4 regions of the Sphingobacterium sp. SYP-B4668 genome follow, and region 1 is predicted to be linked to each of the others. Evidence: riboswitches for the same ligand, from Rfam matches in the RefSeq annotation. Region 1 holds a riboswitch; each other region holds the start of a gene.
The links. A riboswitch is a leader RNA that binds a small molecule or an ion and turns the genes downstream of it on or off. The one in region 1 is predicted to bind S-adenosylmethionine.
Positions count from the first base shown of each region.

Region 2: it holds a riboswitch for S-adenosylmethionine, as region 1 does, so the genes downstream of both, OQ289_RS06200 (O-acetylhomoserine aminocarboxypropyltransferase/cysteine synthase family protein) here and OQ289_RS17540 (SusC/RagA family TonB-linked outer membrane protein) in region 1, are expected to answer to the same signal.
Region 3: it holds a riboswitch for S-adenosylmethionine, as region 1 does, so the genes downstream of both, OQ289_RS20590 (methylenetetrahydrofolate reductase) here and OQ289_RS17540 (SusC/RagA family TonB-linked outer membrane protein) in region 1, are expected to answer to the same signal.
Region 4: it holds a riboswitch for S-adenosylmethionine, as region 1 does, so the genes downstream of both, metE (5-methyltetrahydropteroyltriglutamate--homocysteine S-methyltransferase) here and OQ289_RS17540 (SusC/RagA family TonB-linked outer membrane protein) in region 1, are expected to answer to the same signal.

Region 1 is NZ_CP115483.1:4,298,016-4,301,182, reverse strand. Features, by position in the region: gene OQ289_RS17545 (DNA gyrase/topoisomerase IV subunit A) at 1-1,386, opposite strand, end outside; SAM riboswitch class I at 1,767-1,876, shown strand; gene OQ289_RS17540 (SusC/RagA family TonB-linked outer membrane protein) at 1,997-3,167, shown strand, end outside.
Region 2 is NZ_CP115483.1:1,430,548-1,433,714, reverse strand. Features, by position in the region: gene OQ289_RS06205 (chloride channel protein) at 1-883, shown strand, start outside; SAM riboswitch class I at 1,093-1,207, shown strand; gene OQ289_RS06200 (O-acetylhomoserine aminocarboxypropyltransferase/cysteine synthase family protein) at 1,461-2,768, shown strand; gene OQ289_RS06195 (homoserine O-acetyltransferase family protein) at 2,805-3,167, shown strand, end outside.
Region 3 is NZ_CP115483.1:5,050,736-5,053,902, forward strand. Features, by position in the region: gene OQ289_RS20585 (glutamine--tRNA ligase/YqeY domain fusion protein) at 1-115, shown strand, start outside; gene OQ289_RS20590 (methylenetetrahydrofolate reductase) at 260-1,216, opposite strand; SAM riboswitch class I at 1,694-1,798, opposite strand; gene OQ289_RS20595 (hypothetical protein) at 1,865-2,707, opposite strand; gene rimM (ribosome maturation factor RimM) at 2,795-3,167, opposite strand, start outside.
Region 4 is NZ_CP115483.1:667,405-670,571, forward strand. Features, by position in the region: gene metE (5-methyltetrahydropteroyltriglutamate--homocysteine S-methyltransferase) at 1-1,277, opposite strand, end outside; SAM riboswitch class I at 1,349-1,456, opposite strand; gene OQ289_RS02820 (response regulator transcription factor) at 1,597-2,283, opposite strand; gene OQ289_RS02825 (sensor histidine kinase) at 2,337-3,167, opposite strand, start outside.

The DNA of each region.
Region 1 (3,167 bases):
ATATTCAGTCAATTGACGAAGATGCTTCTTGACCGTTTTAATATCCTCCTCCAAAGCAGCCATCTGTTCGTCCGCTTTCTTTACGTCGAATCTCGTGATGCTACTCATCGGCTTATCGATCAGTTTTTTGTAGTCCTCAGGCAGGATGGTACGGTAAAACTGAGGGAAGAATGGCTCGAATAAAGTATCCAATACGCCCACCACAGTGTTGAAATCTCCAGAGTTTTCATAGTCGGGATGTTTATACATGCCCTGCTGTATAAATATCTTGAGTAGCGTACTGAAAAAAATCTTTTCCTGTAGGTCATGGAGTTTGATCTCCAACTCCTGTTTCAGCAAGTCTTTGGTGTTTTTTGTGTTCTCAATCAAGATGTCATTCACACTCATGAAGTATGGCTTCTCATTCTTGATGACACATGTATTCGGTGAAATAGAAGATTCGCATGCCGTAAATGCGTACAGGGCATCAATAGTCACGTCAGGAGAGATTCCTGGCGCAAGGTGTACGATAATCTCTACGTTTTCAGCGGTGTTATCTTCTATCTTTTTAATCTTGATTTTTCCCTTGTCGTTAGCGGTGACAACACTTTCGATGAGCCCCCCTGTAGTGGTTCCAAAGGGGATTTCAGTAATTGCCAAAGTCTTCTTGTCACGCTCTTCGATTTTGGCACGAACACGGATTTTACCCCCCCTTTGCCCTTCATTGTAAGCGGAGCAATCGGCCATTCCCCCAGTTGGGAAATCCGGAAGAAGATACGGACGCTCCCCTTGAAGAACTTTGATGGATTCATCGATCAGCTCGATAAAATTGTGCGGCATAATCTTGGTCGCCAAACCTACCGCGATACCCTCGGCTCCTTGGGCCAGCAGCAATGGGAATTTGACAGGAAGTGTTACAGGTTCGCGATTCCGACCATCATAGCTAAATTGCCATTCTGTAGTCTCCGGATTGAATACGACGTCAAGGGCAAATTTGGATAGGCGACCTTCGATATAACGAGGTGCAGCAGCTGAGTCGCCTGTGATAGGGTCTCCCCAGTTACCCTGACAGTCTATGAGTAGGTTTTTTTGACCTAATTGTACCATCGCATCCCCGATAGAAGCGTCCCCGTGTGGATGATACTTCATGGTGTTACCGATGACATTGGCCGCCTTATTATATCGACCATCATCCATCTCTTTCAATGAGTGGAGTATTCGGCGTTGGACGGGCTTGAATCCGTCGTTGATATGAGGTACTGCACGGTCCAAGATGACATACGAAGCATAATCCAAAAACCAGTTTTCATATAAACCGGATAAAGGAATCGTATTGCTGGTCTGTTCGTTTTCTTGAGGTGATAATGCTTCTTCGTGGTCGTCGTTGTAGTTCGTTTCGTCGCTCATTTATTATGCACTAAATAGTTTTGGACTTGTTTTTATTTGGCCCGATATTAATCAGGCTCGGTAAAAATACAAAACGATTTTGGAATCTCCCAACTCTTTGATATAGGCATAAGGTGAAATGATTGATTATCAAAATCCAACAGAATGGAATCGATTTTTTAGAAGCACGCAATCCCCTTAATAAACGATTGTAAGCCCTCCACGACCGTTAATTATACATGTCTTAGCGGTCTCGCTGCGTACAGACATAATAGGGACTCCTTCTTGTAGAGGAAGGAAAAGTGGATATTCTAATAGAAATGTCATAAAAGCAATAAAGTCTATATATATTATAGATTATATATAATATCGCTATCTTTGCATCCTAATAATCGATACCGTACTTATCTGGAAAGATGGAGGGAATAGGCCCGATGAAATCTTAGCAACCTGCCAGTCTCCATGCAAGGTGCTACTGCCTCTCTGCTGAAAAAAGCAGAATCGATAAGTGGATCAAGTGCTTACTCACAGTCCGGACGTGAAAAGAGCCTTGCCGTCACATGTGCCAACTGGCTGTTGCTGCTTTGGATATGTATGGAATATCGACAGATTTAATGTATTTGATATGAGCATGGAAAAATTACTTAAAAAGATGAATGCGACCTGGGTGCTGGTCCTCCCGTTATTGTTGTACTACAATTATGGACAAGCCCAGCAATCGAGAACAGTACAAGGTATTGTTATCAACGAATTGACAAAGGAATCATTGTCAGATGTGAATGTAAGTGTTGTGGGGGGGACTACCACGGTACGGACAGCCAAAGATGGTTCGTTTTCAATTCAAGCAGCGACAACCTCCAAATTGCAGCTCAGCTACGTGGGTTTTGAAACAACAATTGTAAATGCAGCAGTAGATAATCTACATATAGGTTTACGTCCAAGTGACCGTAGCTTAGATGAAGTCGTGGTCGTAGCTTATGGTACCGCCAAACGGGCAAATTTTACAGGATCGGTATCGACCATCTCAGCAGAGAATATTAATAATAGACCTGTTTCATCCGTTAGTAAGGCCCTAGAAGGACAAGTTCCGGGACTACAGTCTGTTTCTTCCTCTGGCCAACCAGGTACAGATGCGACAATTCGTATCCGAGGGATAGGCTCTATCAATGCCTCAAGTGCGCCTTTATACGTTGTGGATGGCAATCCCTACAATGGTGATATCAACGCCATCAATCAGAGCGATATCCAGTCTATTTCAGTGCTTAAAGATGCAGCTGCGAGCGCTCTATACGGTTCTAGGGGAGCAAATGGTGTTATTATCATCACGACAAAGAATGGCGCAAAAGGAGATACGAGGATTAATTTTAGTTTGAACCAAGGTTTTTCAAACAGAGCGGTAAAGGATTATGAAAAAGTAAATACAGATCAATATTTTGAATTATACTGGGAGGCACTACGTAATCGCAACGTCGCTAATAAGATGTCGGCCGAACAAGCCGCAGCTACCGCTAGTCGTCAATTGGTCACCAATCTCGGTATCAACCCATATGGATCAGGGTTTCCTGAGCCGGTAGGTGTGGATGGTAAGCTAGTCACAGGTGCCAAAACGCTGTGGAATGACAATTGGGAAGATGTATTACTACGTACCGGAAACCGTACACAATCGGATCTCAATTTTGGAGGTGGTGGTGAAAAAAGCGATTACTATCTATCTTTTGGATACCTCAATGATCAAGGCGTCGCAATTGAATCTGGATTTAAACGTTATAATGCCAGGTTGAATACCAATGTCAAAGCAAAAA
Region 2 (3,167 bases), 2.5 Mb from region 1:
CGTCGGAAATATCGTCTATAAAAAGGGGAAAATAGCCTTTGCTTATAAAAATGAACTAATTTGCGCAGGTGTGGCGGCTGGAGTCGCCACGTTGTTTGGCAGCCCTATTGCAGGTTGGTTGTTTGCCATTGAGGTGATTGCTCGCCGAGTCAGCAGACCTATATTAATCAGCTGCACGAGTTCGGTACTAATGGCCACCCTTTTTGGATATTTTATAGCGGGTCAAAAACTATTACCTTTCACCGTTCAAACCTGGCATTGGACTGCTTTACCTTATGTGATAGGTCTCAGTCTATTGGCCGCAATATTGGCTTTATACTTCACCAAAATTGTTATCCATATCAAAAAAGTATTTAATGGTATCGAGAACAATTTTATCCGGGTAAATCTTGGAGCTTTATCTTTGGGCCTTATGATTTTTGCTTTTCCGTATTTGTATGGAGATAGCTATCACGGCTTACAACAAGTAATTGAACAGGGGCTAAAAGAGACCCTATCCATTCCTTTTGGTATTACACTTTTATTATTGGTCATTCTAAAACCCTTGGCAGCCTCACTTACATTGGGCGCAGGAGGAGATGGAGGTGTATTCGCCCCTAGTATAGTCGCAGGAGCCTTTCTTGGCATTTTATTCGCACTAGTGTGCAATGCTTATTTGGGCACCGAGCTGATCGTACTCAACTTTGCGCTCTTTGGAGCCGCAGCAACACTGTCAGCAGCCATACATGCGCCATTGACATCAATTTTTCTCATCTGCAGTATCGCGCCAGGAGGATATATCTTATTCATACCATTGGCCATCGTCAGTATAATCGCTAAATACTTGGTCAAATGGATGTACCCTTATAACGTATACACCTATAAAGAACCTAAATTGGTCTAAGCTGCGGCAAACACTTTTCCGCACTACACACCTTTCCAAAGACTAACAGACCGCTCTAATACGACTTTAAGGATTGATATAAAGCTTAGTTATAGGTTTTTGGGATATTTTTTTACCTTATTTATTTGCGAAACTAAAAATCAAAAGATATATTTGTAAGGTCTTCGAGAAAGACACCTAATCACAACCTCTCTTTATCGTAGGGTTTTGATTTATAAAGAAGTGGCGAGAGACTGGCTCAATGACCCACTGGCAACCTTCAAAAAAAGTTTGAAAAGGTGCCAAATCCTGTCCAAAGCGATGTTGCTTTGGAGAATATAAATAAAAAAAGCTATGATCATTACAATTACATTTAACAAGTACACATCAACAAGAATATCCGCTAAGCAGGATACCAAAAATGCATCATTGCGTTCCGTGGAGCCCCACACCCGAATGCGAATGTCTGCTATGATGTGCTGTTAAGGAAATACCCTTATCACCCCCATTATAGTACTATGCCTTGCTCCCTATAAGAAGGAGTATCGAACATATCCATTTATCAACAACAAATTAATAAAACTTAAAGCTAGAGAACATGTCAGAAAATACAAACCTCAAATTCGAAACCTTACAAGTACATGCAGGTCAAGTCGTAGATCCGACTACAGGAGCCCGTGCGGTGCCTATCTATCAAACTACTTCATATGTATTTGAAAATGCAGAACACGGCGCTAACCTATTCGCACTTAAACAGTTTGGAAATATCTACACACGAATCATGAATCCCACCACTGATGTGTTTGAAAAACGAATCGCAGCATTGGAAGGTGGTGTAGCTGCAGTAGCAGTGGCGTCTGGTCAAGCTGCCCAGTTCATAGCGCTCAACAATATCATAGATGCTGGCGAAAATTTCGTTGCAGGTTCGAATCTATACGGAGGCACATATAATCAGTTCAAGGTTTCATTTAAAAGGTTAGGCATTGAAGCTAGATTTGCGAAAGACGGCGAACCGGAAAACATAGAAGCATTAATTGACGACAAGACCAAGGCCATCTATATTGAAACAATCGGAAATCCAAGTTACAATATTCCAGATTTTGAAAAAATAGCTGCAATTGCAAATAAATATGACCTTCCGCTTATCGTGGACAACACTTTCGGCGCTGGGGGCTATCTATTCAAGCCATTGGAACATGGTGCACACGTAGTTGTAGAATCTGCCACCAAATGGATCGGTGGTCACGGTACAAGCATTGGTGGAGTCATAATAGATGGTGGAAATTACAACTGGGGAAATGGAAAATTCAAACAATTTACTGAACCATCAGAAGGTTACCATGGATTGGTATTTGCCGATGTCTTTGGCGAAGGTGGCCCTTTTGGCAACATTCAATTCGCCATCAGAGCCCGCGTTGAAGGACTTAGAGACTTCGGTCCAGCATTATCTCCATTCAACTCTTTCCTCCTTCTACAAGGCCTTGAAACTTTGTCTTTGAGAGTACAACGCCATGTTGACAATGCCTTGGAGATTGCACAATGGTTGGAAGGTCATCCACAAGTAGAAAAAGTAAGCTACCCAGGCCTGAAAAGCTCGCCACATTTTACAAATGCCCAAAAATACCTGAGAAACGGATTTGGAGCAGTACTTTCATTTACTATTAAAGGAGACCCCAACAAAGCAAATGACTTTATTGACAGCTTGTCCTTGATTAGCCATCTTGCCAATGTTGGAGATACCAAATCATTAATCATACATCCATCTGCTACAACACATCAACAATTGAGTGAAGACGCACAGCGCGCCGCAGGAGTCTACCCTGGCTCATTAAGACTGGCTGTAGGAATCGAACATATTGACGACATCAAAGCTGATTTGCAACAAGCTTTCGAAAAAATAAAATAAGCAAAAGTCAGTGCTGACGAGTACAACATTACATCCATGAGTATTAAGACATATAAGCATAATGAACCATTTGTATTTGAAAATGGCAAACAGGTCACTGGCTTGGAGATTGCCTATCATACTTATGGACAGCTGAATGAAACAAAAGACAATGTAGTGTGGGTATGTCATGCACTGACCGCTAGTTCGGATGTACTGGATTGGTGGAGTGGGCTTTTTGGTGAAGACGATTTTTTCAACCCCAAAGACCACTTCATCATATGCGCCAATGTCATTGGCTCTCATTATGGGTCCACCAATCCACTTTCTATAAATGAAGCCACGAGACACCCATATTATCTTGCTTTCCCTCAATTTACTATACGGGATATTATAAAAGGCAACCAACTATTAGCCAAC
Region 3 (3,167 bases), 750 kb from region 1:
ATTTATACGATTGGGATACTTTACCTTAGATACCAAGTCTACTACAGAAAATCTCGTCTTTAATAGAACCGTGACGCTCAAGGACTCTTGGGCAAAGGAAGTCAAAAAAGGATAAAATTTTGTCAAAAGAAAAGCCTGTTGCAACAGGCTTTTCTTTTATTCTATTAATGACTTTCCCCTTGAATGAAGAACCCTGATCAGACCAGGCGATAGCAGCGCGAAGCGTTTGTAGGTTTATGAAGCAGCTGCCTCTTTTCCCTTAAAATAACTGTTCCACAATCTTCTTGGTGGGACCAGGATTACTCATGGTATAAAAATGCAATACTGGTGCTCCAAAGTCAATCAGCTCTTTACATTGTTGAACAAGCCATTCCTGACCAACTTGACGAACATCAGCATTGGTATGACAGTCAGCAATCGCATCGCTCAATTCTTCCGGAATATCCAAATGGAAAACGCGAGGTAATGTTACCAATTGTTTTTTGGATGTTATCGGTTTCAGTCCTGGGATAATGGGCACATGTATATCATGCTCCCGGCATTTCGTCACGAATTCTTTGTATTTTTCTACATTGAAAAACATCTGGGTCACGATAAACTCGGCTCCCATCTCCACTTTCTTTTTCAAGAATTTGAAGTCTGTATTGAAATTAGGACTTTCAAAATGTTTTTCAGGATAACCTGCCACGCCTATACAGAAGTCAGTTTTTTCTGAATTGACAATATCCTCATGCAGATATTTACCGGTATTCATATCCAAGACTTGTTCGAGCAAGTCTGTGGCATAGGTGTGTCCTCCATCTGTCGGGATAAAATCAGCATCTCCTCTACGAGCATCGCCACGAAGAACCAATACGTTGTCGATACCTAAGAAATTGAGATCTATCAATGCATTTTCAGTCTCCTCTTTGGTAAAACCTCCGCAGATTAAGTGTGGCACGGCATCCACTTTATACTTATTCATGATGGCTGCACATATGGCGACTGTACCTGGTCGTTTGCGATAAGCTACCCGTTCCAAAAGTCCACCTGCATGCTCTTTATACAAGTAATCTTCTCGATGGTAGGTCACATCTATAAAAGGCGGTTTGAATTCCATGAGTTCGTCCATTGTCTTATAGATACTCTGGATACTCTGCCCCTTCGCTGGCGGCAACAATTCGAAAGAAAAAAGCGTTTTCCCTTTGGCGTTTTTAATGTGATCGACGATTTTCATCTAATAATTTTTTCTTTATCTGTTGATGAGAGCTCGAGTAAATAATGATTGTCCTATTCGCAAACATTATTTACCTCTCGGTTTCATCTAATAATTTTTTCTTTATCTGTTGATGAGAGCTCGAGTAAATAATGATTGTCCTATTCGCAAACATTATTTACCTCTCGGTTTCATCTAATAATTTTTTCTTTATCTGTTGATGAGAGCTCGAGTAAATAATGATGTCCTATTCACCAACATTATTTATCTCTCGGTTTCATCTAATAATTTTTTCTTTAACAGTGACGCAGTTATAGACATTATTGTCTACCCTACTTATCTTTTCATATGGAGACAGCATTCTCATTCCTGCAGAGCGAGTTGCCTCATTGACCTATCAGACTGAAAAACAGCTATATGCACCACAAATAGTGATGACAATAATAAAAATTAACATATGAAAGCTCGGAGAGAAAGACACCAAGGAACAGTGTTTTCGGCTTATCTTTCCCGTTGATTGGCGGGGTAGAATGTAGCACCTTGTCTTCAGACAGGTTGCTAAGGCTTCATCGGGTCTATTCCCTCTGCCTTTCTCCATAAGCGGAGCTAATATCGATAATCAAAGCGACAACTCAAAATTAAATCGTCAAAACAAGATATTATGTTTCATCACTCCTGTTGTTCAATTGCATTTCGAAGATCTTTTAGATAATAGAATACCACCAAAAGACCAGACTTTTTGTATCGATTCACAGAGGTGCCCTTAAAGGTCTCATACATCATTTGATACGCTTGATGGGCATCCCCTTCATCATAAAAGATAGCTTTCCAAGTATCGGGTACCTCCTTCCAGTCGCGAAGGACTATTCCATTTTCCTGATACACAAGTGGTGTTGGGATACCATCCATCTTATATCCGTGATAGACACCAGAATTAAGTACATGTTGTACATAGGCACATACATAATCGAGGTTGTTCAACAGCCGATCTTTGATGGCTGCTTTGGACTCCTGCTCACTAGGCGCTATCCTCCATTGATTAAGCGCATAGGAAAATTTACTTTCGCTCTCAATTGGTGTAGTTTCATCCCGTACAAAATTAAAATACAGACGCTCATTGGCGGGTACTACTTGACTGTAAATCTCATCAAAGACAGCAAAAAATTGGATACAATCTTGCCCTTGTTTCTTCGTTTCCAAAACGAGCTCGGCACCCTTCTCATCTTTTAGTCTAATCTTACGACCGTCGATTTCATAGCTTCCATGTAATAAAATATCATCCAATCCGAGAACAAATGAATAATTGTCTTTTAACGATAGAAAAGATCGGTGATAAATCTCATGGTCACATGCCACATTACACCCTACCCTCTCCTTATTATGTTTACTATCGTTAAGATATTCATTTTCCTTATAAGCGCATGTCATCTGATAATTGCCCGGAGGTAGCCTTACCGATTCATTACATGAACTCAGGAGCAACGCCAATAAGAGGATTGATAGGTATTTCATTCAATTGGTCCGATAATAAAACGTACTTCGTTTACTCGTCGTAATATAAATAGAAAAAGCTGCCTTTACAAGAGCAGCTTTTTTCTATTATTCTTGATAGAGGTCTACCAATCCATCTGGGAGGTCTACTTCTATAATTTCCTCCTCGGGGTCTATCCCAAGAATGAGATCGTCATTCAACGGAAACATAAGTTCTTTGCCATTATAATCGACAGTCGCAACGAATTGCTGAGGTAAATCCTGCACTTCGGTAATTTCGCCCAACTCGCCATGCTTTTCATCTACCACCAAAAAACCGACAAGGTCCTTCATCCGAAAATCATCGGGGTCGCGCTCAGGCATTTTATCATTGGAAAGGTATACCTTCTTCCGTACCAACGGCTGAGCTTGATCGATATGATCCACATCTTCAAGATTAAGGTAAGCGGTACTATTGGTGTGGTACTTTATTTGATCGACA
Region 4 (3,167 bases), 1.8 Mb from region 1:
AATGCCGATGTACGTTTAGCATCCTCATCCGTGATGTTGCTTACCCGATTTTTTACTTCTGGTTTGTGGATAAGGGGAGAGGTACGACGGCTTTCAGCAGCAGCTTTATTCGCCGCAAAGCGCTCTGCAGTATTTGCATCTACTTCGCCATCAGCCAAGATAGATAGGTCTTTTACTTCTGCTAATTTTTGCTTAGCAAATGCTAACCAATTTTTAACCTCAGCAGGAAGTGTTTCTTCGTTTTTCTCGCTGTCCAGGTCAAATGGAACGTGCAGTAATGACGATGACGTACCTACCCATACTCTGTCTGCGCCTAAAGCAGCTATAGCTTGTTGGAGTTTTGTTAACGATTTTTCGTAATCATTTTTCCAAATGTTACGACCTTCCACCACGCCCAAGGAGAGAGTCAATGACGCCGGTACTTTTGGTAGCACAGTGTCGAGTTGATTTTCCCCGCGAACTAAATCTAGGTGTAAAGCGTGTACTGGAAGCCCTAGCGCTAAATCTTCATTGTCCTTTAAAGCTTCAAAATATGTTGTAGCGATGAGTTTAGCATTACCTGCTGCTGCACTTAATCTTTCGAATACTGAAGTGTATAAAGCTTTTACTTTTGCATCTATGTCTAAAGCCAAATAAGGTTCATCTATCTGGATATATTTAGCACCAGCTGCGGCTAATTTCGAAAGAATTTGCTCGTAAACGGGTAATAAGTTTTCGATTAGATCGATACGGTCAAAACCTGTTTCTTTTTCTTTACCGATTAAAAGGTAAGTGATTGGACCAATGATGACCGGCTTTGTTTCAATGCCAGCTGTCTTAGCCTCGTTGTATTCGTTTAGAAACTTTTCAGAAGTTAACTTGAATGTTTGACCTTTAGTGAATTCAGGAACCATGTAATGGTAATTCGTGTCAAACCATTTTGTCATTTCAGAAGCTGTGACGTCGATTCCATCTTGTTGGAAACCCCGCGCCATAGCAAAATAAAGATCTAAGCTATAGTTGTTGTCTACTTTGCTTAATAAGGTATTGTATCGAGCTGGAATAGCACCAACTGTCAATGAAAGGTCTAATACTTGATCATAGAATGAAAAATCATTGGAAGGAATCAAATCGATGCCCGCATCTTTCTGAGTTTTCCAATTTGCTTCACGGATTTCTTTAGCTGCCTGTAATAATTCTTCCGCAGAAATCTTCTTAGCCCAATATGCCTCGTTAGCTTTCTTCAATTCGCGGAAAGGTCCCACTCTTGGGTAACCTAAGTTGTTTGTAATTAACATACTATTTCCTTATTAATTGTTATCTAAATTATTTATTGCTAAAGAGGAAGGACACCAGATGTAGTGACTTCGGCTTATCTTTCCCTCTTCCATGAAGGGGGGTAGAATTTAGCACCTTGTCAAGTGACAGGTTGCTAAGGCTTCTTCGGGTCTATTCCCTCGGCCTTTCTCTATAAGCGACGCTAATATCGGAATAAGAATTGATATTACAAAAAAGAACAGATAAAAAAGAAAAAAAGGATTGAAACTGATGGTTGAACTTCTAGGTTCCAACTCATTTTCAATCCTTTCGGTATGCCTTCTATTCTATATTAATGCGTTAGCTCACGAGCAATTTGTATCCTTTACCGTGTACATTAACAATTTCTACATTTGAATCTTGCTTGAGATATTTTCGTAATTTGCTTAGGAAAACGTCCATACTTCTACCTGTAAAATAGTTGTCGTCATGCCAGATCTTTAGTAACGCCTCCTCCCGGGTCAGGACATCATTCTTTTTGAGGCACAGGAGTCGGAGCAGCTCAGCTTCTTTTGTGGAGAGTTTTTGCTGTTGGCCTTTGTAAGAAATTTGCTGACTGGTGTAGTCAAAGAAGTAATCGCCAATTTCAAACTTGTCTGCGACTTCCTCATCTTTTTCACGGGAGCTTCTTTTTAAAAGAGCGTGTATGCGTAACAAGAGTTCTTCTACTCGAAAGGGTTTGGTGATATAATCGTCCCCACCAAGTTCAAATGCTTGAGTTTTATCCTCCATCATGCCTTTGGCGGTAGCATAAATAATCGGGACAGTGGTGTTGGTTTTACGGATGTCCTTACCAAGTGTGAACCCATCTTTTTTAGGCATCATCACATCTAGTATGCAGAGGTCGTATTCATCCTTATGAAAGGCGGTGAGCGCTTCCTCTCCATCCTGGCATAGCGTGACATCAAACTTGCTTTTTAATTCAAGATAGTCCTTTAATAATTCCCCTAAGTTTGGATCGTCTTCCGCTAATAATATTTTTTGCATAATTCGCGTATTTGTTCATTGGACAATTGCAGATGGAAATTCATCCGCGTTAGTTATAGTTTGTAACCCTTTAGCGGCAATGTTACATCAAAATGTGTGCCTTTATCTTTCTCACTTTTTACCTGTATACGTCCGTCTAATCGTTTGATTATGTCATTTACATAACTCAAGCCTAGGCCAAAACCCTTTACATTGTGAATGTTGCCTGTCGGAATGCGATAGAATTGGTCAAATATCTTTTGTTGTTGTTCTCGGGTCATGCCAATACCGTTGTCAGCAACAGAGATGACAATTGTATTTTTGTGGTTATGAGTTTTCACTACGATGTGTGGCGCATGGCGACTGTATTTGATGGCATTGTCTACCAAGTTGAATAGTACGTTGGAAAGGTGGAGTTCGTCTCCAATGACGGTATCTTCCTTCGCTTCTAAATATACTTCTAACGTACCTTTTGATTTCTGAAGCTGTAAATTCATACTGTCCAGTACAGCATTAGTGAGTTCATTTATACGCACGTCGATGCGGTCAATTTTAAGGTTTTCTTTTTCTAATCTAGCGATGTTGAGCACTCGTTCGATATGGTCACCTAATCTGATATTTTCGTCATATATGATATTTGCAAGTCTATTTACCCTTTTTTGGTCGGTTATGATTTCGGGGTCACGTAGCGATTCGCTCGCAATCATGATAGTCGCAACAGGCGTCTTAAATTCGTGCGTCATGTTGTTGATGAAGTCAGTTTTCATCTCTGATATTTTCTTTTGTCGATAAATAGTGGTCAGCGTATAGGCAAAACAACCAATCAAAAGAACTAATAATGCGCCCATTGGAAAGAAAAGATAGCCCATGTTGTCCATGATGATATTCTTTTTATTTGGAAAAGA